Regions from separate parts of the Undibacterium sp. Ji83W genome, predicted to be linked through region 2. Evidence: predicted binding sites of a transcription regulator. Region 2 holds the regulator's gene; the other holds the start of a gene.
What was found. Region 2 encodes FliA, which starts transcription of late flagellar genes. Its sites were predicted from a motif close to CTAAAGTTTNNNNNNNNNNNGCCGNTA; they were not measured.

Region 1: ACO0LD_RS24715 (flagellin) is a predicted target of FliA. The motif match lies at 1,694-1,720, and genes of this name have one in related genera.

The regions. Positions count from the first base shown of each region.
Region 1 covers NZ_JBMPOZ010000020.1:25,478-28,901, reverse strand. Annotated here, with positions in the region: gene ACO0LD_RS24715 (flagellin) at 35-1,522, opposite strand; gene ACO0LD_RS24710 (tetratricopeptide repeat protein) at 1,923-3,424, shown strand, end outside.
Region 2 covers NZ_JBMPOZ010000009.1:96,930-100,353, forward strand. Annotated here, with positions in the region: gene flhF (flagellar biosynthesis protein FlhF) at 1-620, shown strand, start outside; gene ACO0LD_RS16245 (MinD/ParA family ATP-binding protein) at 613-1,443, shown strand; gene ACO0LD_RS16250 (RNA polymerase sigma factor FliA) at 1,451-2,182, shown strand; gene ACO0LD_RS16255 (flagellar motor protein) at 2,164-2,904, shown strand; gene motD (flagellar motor protein MotD) at 2,947-3,424, shown strand, end outside.

The DNA.
Region 1 (3,424 bases), on a different contig from region 2:
AAGTATAAACCTAATTTACATAAGCCTACTGTTATTAACCACGCAACAGGGCCAGAACACCGTTAGGCAAGGCATTTGCTTGAGCCAAAATCGCAGTACCGGCTTGTTGCAGAACCTGACCGCGTGTCAGAGTCGCAGTTTCTTGGGCGAAGTCTGCATCACGGATACGGCTGCGGGATGCTGTCAAGTTTTCAGAGTTAGTCTGCAAACTTTCAATCGCGGAAGAGAAGCGATTTTGATACGCACCCAGAGAAGCGCGGGAACTATTGATTGACTGCAGCGCCGCATCAATGGTCGTCAACGCGGCGGTGGCCCCGGCAGCGGTACCCAGATTCAGTGAAGATACACCTGCACCTACTGTGACCGACGCAGAGGTGAAGCCACCTGTCAGGTTGGCAGCTGTCAAACCAGTACCTGTACCGTTAGCCAGGGTGATACCTGCAGAACTGGTAGAGGTCAGGGACAGTGTCGATGTGCTGACGTCAGTTGCGCCAGTTGCCGATACAGTAATACCTGTGTTGGCAGCAGCTGCGGCAGCATTGGTGCTTGCTGTTACAGTGATGTTGCGGCCATCAGCAGCAGCCAGTGCAACAGCACCAGTTGTTGTATTGAATGTAGCTGTAACGCCTGTTTGTGTACTGATCGCATTAACAGCTGCTGCAACTTGAGCACCACGTTGTGCGCCAGAGGTGGAAGCGTTCAAGGCACCCAGATTTACGCCGTTAATGGTGATGTCGCCTGAGGCAATCGCTGTAGCAGATGTGCTGGCTGTACCTGCAATAGCGGTGGAGCCTACAGTTGCTGTAACGCCTGTGCTGCCGCTAATTGCATTGATTGCTGCTGCTTTAGAGATACCACTGCCTGTAGAGTTGGAGAAAGATACGCCGTCAGCAGCGGATGCGCCTACTTGGAAACCGTTGATGGACAAGTCACCAGCAGCCAGAGCTGTTGTGGTAACGGCACCGGCACCGGCTACTGTAGTAGCGTAGCTGGAAGATGCACCAACACCCAGGGCGCTCGATTTTGCGCTGGAGATGGAAGCGATACTGATTTGATCGTTGGATGTGCCGTTAGCACCAACTTGGAAAGTTTGTGCAGAGAAGCTACCGTCAAGCAGGTTCACGCCGTTGAAGTTAGTACTGCTGGCAACGCGGTTGATCTCAGAAATCAGCTGACTTGCTTCGTTGTTCAGAGCGGCGCGATCAGAAACGCTGTTAGAGCCGTTGGCAGATTGGACGGCCAGATCACGAATACGTTGCAAGTTGGAACCGATTTGTTGTAACGCGCCCTCAGCGGTTTGCGCCAGAGAGATACCGTCGTTCGCATTACGTGCAGCTTGATTCAAGCCGCCGATTTGAGAAGACAGACGTTCGGAAATAGCCAGACCAGCAGCATCATCTTTAGCGCTATTAATACGCAGACCGGAAGACAGACGTTGCAGGGAAGTGTTCAGAGCAGATTGGGATGTGCTCAGGTTACGTTGTGCATTCAGCGATGCAATATTGGTATTAATAACAGCCATGGTAATTCTCCCTAAGTTATACAAATTGGCGTAGTAGCCTGAAACTTTGGTCTTTCGTGCTGACTATTGGACCGCCGTTGTAAAGGGTATCGGTACAGACTAAAAAAGTTTTAGCGTGTTTCTGAAAATAAATCTTATTTTTTTCGCTCAAGTTTTTTTAGTCATTCCGCTTGTCGGCGTTTTTTTTAAATACTTTAGGGTCTAATTTGATTTAGTTTTGAGGCTTTATTTAACACATGGAAACAAATTCATTGGTTATAAAATAAGCCTGAGCTGGGTTGTTTCTGGTATTTTCCAGTCTATGCATGCAGTTTTACTCATTTTGCTTAAATAATTTGTAGGCAGACTGAGGCATTTGTAAAAATAATTAATGATAAAAAATCTTACTTAGGAACTGGTCATGGCAAAAACAGGTTTTGATGCCCGAAAAGCAATGCGTGAAGTTCATAAGTTTTTCGATGCTGGTGCACTGCCTGAGGCAAAACAGGTCAGCCTCAGTATCATCAGGCATTTTCCGCGTCATGCCGAGGCTTTATATGCCCTTGCCAGAATCAGCGGTGACACCAATGAGCCCGATGAAGCCATGGCTTATATCAAACTGGCCTTTGACGTCATGCCGCATTTTCCTGACAACAGGAAGATCGCTTTCGGCATATTTAACAAATACTTGTTGGCCAGGCAGTATGCACAATTGGAGGAGGGTAGTTTGTGGCTGTCCTCTTATTTGCCACGTGATGGCATTGTCTGGGATTATCTTGGCCTTGCCAGAATAGAGCAGGGCAAATTTCCACAGGCTTTGGACGCATTGAGCAAAGCAGTTAGCTTGCTACCCAATAATCCCCATGTTCTTGTGAATATGGGCAATGTGCTGATTTCTCTGGAGCGTTGTGCCGACGCTATTGTTTACCTGGAAAAAGCACTGGCGATACAGCCTGATATGGTGGTCGGTCTTAATAACCTTGGGAATGCACTGCGTTTTATTGGTAAAACGGAAGAAGCAATTGCAAACATATCGAAAGCTGTTAAATTAAATCCCAATTTAGCCTATCTGTTTAATAATCTTGGGTTGGCTTATCGCGAGCACAGCATGTACAGCGTAGCGATTGAGCAATACCATCATGCCTTGCAGTTACAACCTGACCTGGTACAGGTTTATCCTAATCTGATTGATGCGCTAAGGCAGAATGGGCAAGTGCAGGAATCCATAGAATGCGGTCAGCATGCATTGGCGATCACACAGGATATACCTGAAATCTGGGGTGCCTATGGGGATACTTTGCGTGAAGCCAATCATCTGGATGCTGCGATTGAAGCTTATATCAAGGCCCTTTCCTTCAAGCAGGATGCGCAATCATCGTTCAACCGGAAAATTTACACTAACCTGTTATTTTGCCTGAATTACCATCCTGATTTGACGCCAGAAGTGATTTATAACGCCTACCACGAGTTTAACTTGCGCTTTGCCGCTCCGCTTAAAACGACATGGAGGGAATTTGAAAATGCCCGTGTGCCAGGCAAGCGCCTCAAAGTGGGGTACGTGACTCAAGCTTTTTATAATCATGTTTGCAAGTATTTCCTCTTGCCATTGATAGAGGCGCATGACAAAGCGCAGGTTGAAATATATGCCTATGCAAATCCACCTTTCGAGGACGAGGTTACTACCTATTATAAAAAACAGGTAGACCATTGGGTTCCGACCCGGGATATGACAGATGACATGCTTGCAGAGCGCATTCGTGCCGACGGTATCGATATTTTGGTAGATGTGGCAGGGCATACCAATGGCAATCGCCTGCCGGTTTTTGCACGCAAACCTGCCCCCGTTTCTTTACACTGGCTGGAATACGGTTACACAACTGGTTTAAGTGCCATTGATTATTACTTGACTGACAAACCTACAAT
Region 2 (3,424 bases):
TGCGTCATGGCCCCTCCAAACTGGCACTGATCACCACAGACGGTTATCGTATCGGCGGCTTTGAACAATTGCGCATCTACGGCAAAATCCTGGGTGTGATGGTACATGCCGTCAAGGATGAAGCTGATTTGCGCATAGCCTTGTCCGAGCTCAAGAACAAGCACACGGTCTTGATCGATACTGTCGGTGTCAGTCAGCGCGATAAAATGGTGACTGAACAGGTGGCGATGTTGTCTGGAACAGACACTCCAGTGAAGCGTTTGCTGTGCCTGAATGCGACATCAACCGGTGAAACCTTGAGCGAAGTGGTGCGTGCTTATCAGGGCAATGGCCTGGCAGGTTGCATTTTGACCAAACTCGATGAGGCAGCAACCATAGGTGGTGCGCTTGATATTGCGATACGCCAGAAGCTCATGGTGTATTACGTCGCCAGTGGTCAGCGCGTGCCTGAGGATCTGCATATTGCCAACAAGCTGTATTTGATAGACCGTGCTTTCAAACTCAAGCGCGAAACGGCTGCTTTCCGTTATCTCGATGAAGAATTGCCTCTGCTGATGGCTGGTGCAGTCAATGCTGCTCAAGCATCAGGACGTGCTGGTCAGGAGGTGTCCCTTGGCTAGTTTCGATCAGGCTGAAGGCCTGCGCCGCATGCTGGCTGGGCCAAAACCAAGAGTGTTTACTTTTTTGTCAGCATTGAGGGAAGATGAAAAAAGCGGCATGCTGGTTAATCTGGGGGTGTCACTGGCACGTCAGGGTAATCAGGTGTTGATGGTGGATGCGCGCTCTTCAGAAAACAGCGTGGGCGCTTGGTTGAATGCCAACCTTGATCAGACCTTATTGGATGTAGCGAAACAACAGCGTACAATGAAGGAAGCAGTGAAATTGGTCGCTTCCGGCTTGTCGGTGACGATGTTGGCGCGCCATGCGTGGCTGCCGCAAGAAAACACGCGACAATTGTCCAAAGTGTTTGATGTGGCGGCGAATCGTGCTGACCTGGTCATCGTGGATAGCGAGATCAATCTGGATGACAGTTTCCCACTGGCGACGCTGGACGACAGCGAGCTGGTGATACAGGTTTCGGCTGATCCGGACATGATCAAGGCTGCTTATGGCCTGATCAAGCGTGTGAGCAACCGCCTTGGCAGGCGTGGTTATGGTATTTTAGTATCCGGTGCATCGGAAAAAGAGGCGAGATTGATTTATACAAATATGGCGCAAGCGGCCAGCCGTTATCTGGCAGTGCCGCTGCACTACGTCGGCAATGTGCCGGAAGATGAACATGTAAGAAAGGCTGCACATTTGGGACGCTCTGTGATTGATGCTTTTCCTAAAGCCCTTGCTTCGCTGGCATTCTCCCGGCTGGCTGAACAATTGGCGAAGACCGCGCGTTCCACATTATGTTTAGAGGGAGTCCCTGAGCTGGGTGTCGGTCTCGGAATGTAATCAAAAAATGTACACCGCTAGCGGAAAATCAGATAAAAACTTCCTTTTAAGGGAGCATGCGCCCCTGGTCAAGCGTCTGGCTTACCAGTTGAAGGCGCGCCTGCCTCCCAGTGTGGAGGTAGACGATCTCGTGCAGGCCGGTATGATAGGCCTGCTGGATGCCGTTAACCGCTATGAAGATACCCATGGAGCACAGTTTGAAACCTATGCGGTACAGCGCATACGAGGGGCCATGCTGGATGAATTGCGCAGTAGTGACTGGCTGCCGCGTGGCGTGCGCCAGAATATGCGCAAGATAGAAAATGCCATGAATGTGCTACAGCAAAAGCTGGGGCGACCACCATTGGAAACGGAAGTGGCCAAGTCGCTCAAGCTCAGCCTGGAAGAGTACCAGAACCTGCTCACCGACAGTGGCGGGCATCAACTTGTGTACTACGAAGACTTTCATGATTCAGATACCAAGGAACATTTTCTCGATCATTATTGCTCGGATTTTTCTGGCGATCCGCTACAGGATTTGCTTAATGACGACTTCCGCGATGCTGTCATCGGTGCGATAGACAGCTTGCCGGAGCGAGAGAAACTGCTCATGGGTCTGTACTATGAGCAGGAATTAAATCTTAAAGAAATCGGTGCCGTGATGGGGGTGTCAGAATCGCGGGTCTCACAATTACATAGTCAGGCGGTCGCCCGGCTCAGGGCATACTTAAGGGAGAAAGCGTGGACTGGGCTAGCATAGTTGGTTTGATACTGGTGGTGTTGGGCATCGTCAGCGGACAGTTGATTGAAGGCGGGCGCCTGTCTTCGCTGGTGCAGCCAGCTGCTTTTGTTATCGTGGTTATCGGGACCCTGGGCGCAGTTTTATTGCAAAGCAGGCTGAATACTTTCGTGCGCGGCGTGCGTATGCTGCGCTGGGTGGTCTCTGAACCGCCGGATAGCAGCAAAAAAAATGTCGCAGATGCACTGATTTGGAGTGTGGTTGCCAGACGAGAAGGCTTTCTTAGTCTGGAGCGTTATATGAACGCCTCCACCGATCCCTTCATAGGCAAGGGCCTGCGTCTGGTGATTGATGGCATAGACCCGATACGCCTGAAAGACATACTCGATGTCGATATTTCCCTGTATGAAATGGAGCAGCGCCAGGCTGCCAAAATTTGGGAAGCAGCGGGTGGTTATTCTCCTACCATAGGTATCCTGGGTGCTGTGCTGGGGCTGATACATGTGATGGAAAATCTTAGTGATCCATCCAAACTCGGTGGCGGTATTGCAGTTGCCTTTGTTGCCACGATCTATGGCGTGGGTATGGCCAACTTACTATTCTTGCCAGTCAGCCATAAACTGAAAGAAATCATAGGCCGTGAAGTGACGCGACGTGAAATGCTGTCTGATATTTTTTATAGCATCGCTTTGGGCGATAGCCCGCGTGTGGTGGAAGAAAGACTGACCAATCATCGCAACTGACGGTAAGACTACAAGGTAACGCTACTCTGCGAAAATATACTTATGGCAAGAAAAAAATACCACGAAGAACCAGAAAACCATGATAGATGGCTGGTTTCTTACGCGGATTTTATTACCTTGCTGTTTGCCTTTTTTGTCGTCATGTACGCGATATCCTCTCTCAACGAGGGTAAGTACCGCGTCTTGTCAAATTCTCTGACTGGTGCCTTTGGCAAGGTCATGACGGTTAATCCCAGGTCTGTTGATGCGCCGACTGAGCAAAAGATCAAGCTTGATCCTTTGCCGCTGGTCAAAAACCGTATCAGCGAGGGTTTGCGCAAGGAGCGGGCGCAAATGACCACCATGGCCAAGGATATCCTGACCGTGCTGGAGCCCCTGGTGCGTGAAGGCAAGGTGCGGGTGACTCAGACCAGCCGCGGAATCACCATAGAAATTAATGCCAGCCTCTTGTTTGCACCGGGTGATGCCCGTCTGAATATCGATTCCATACAGGCACTGAAAGCCATAGCGGGTGTCCTCA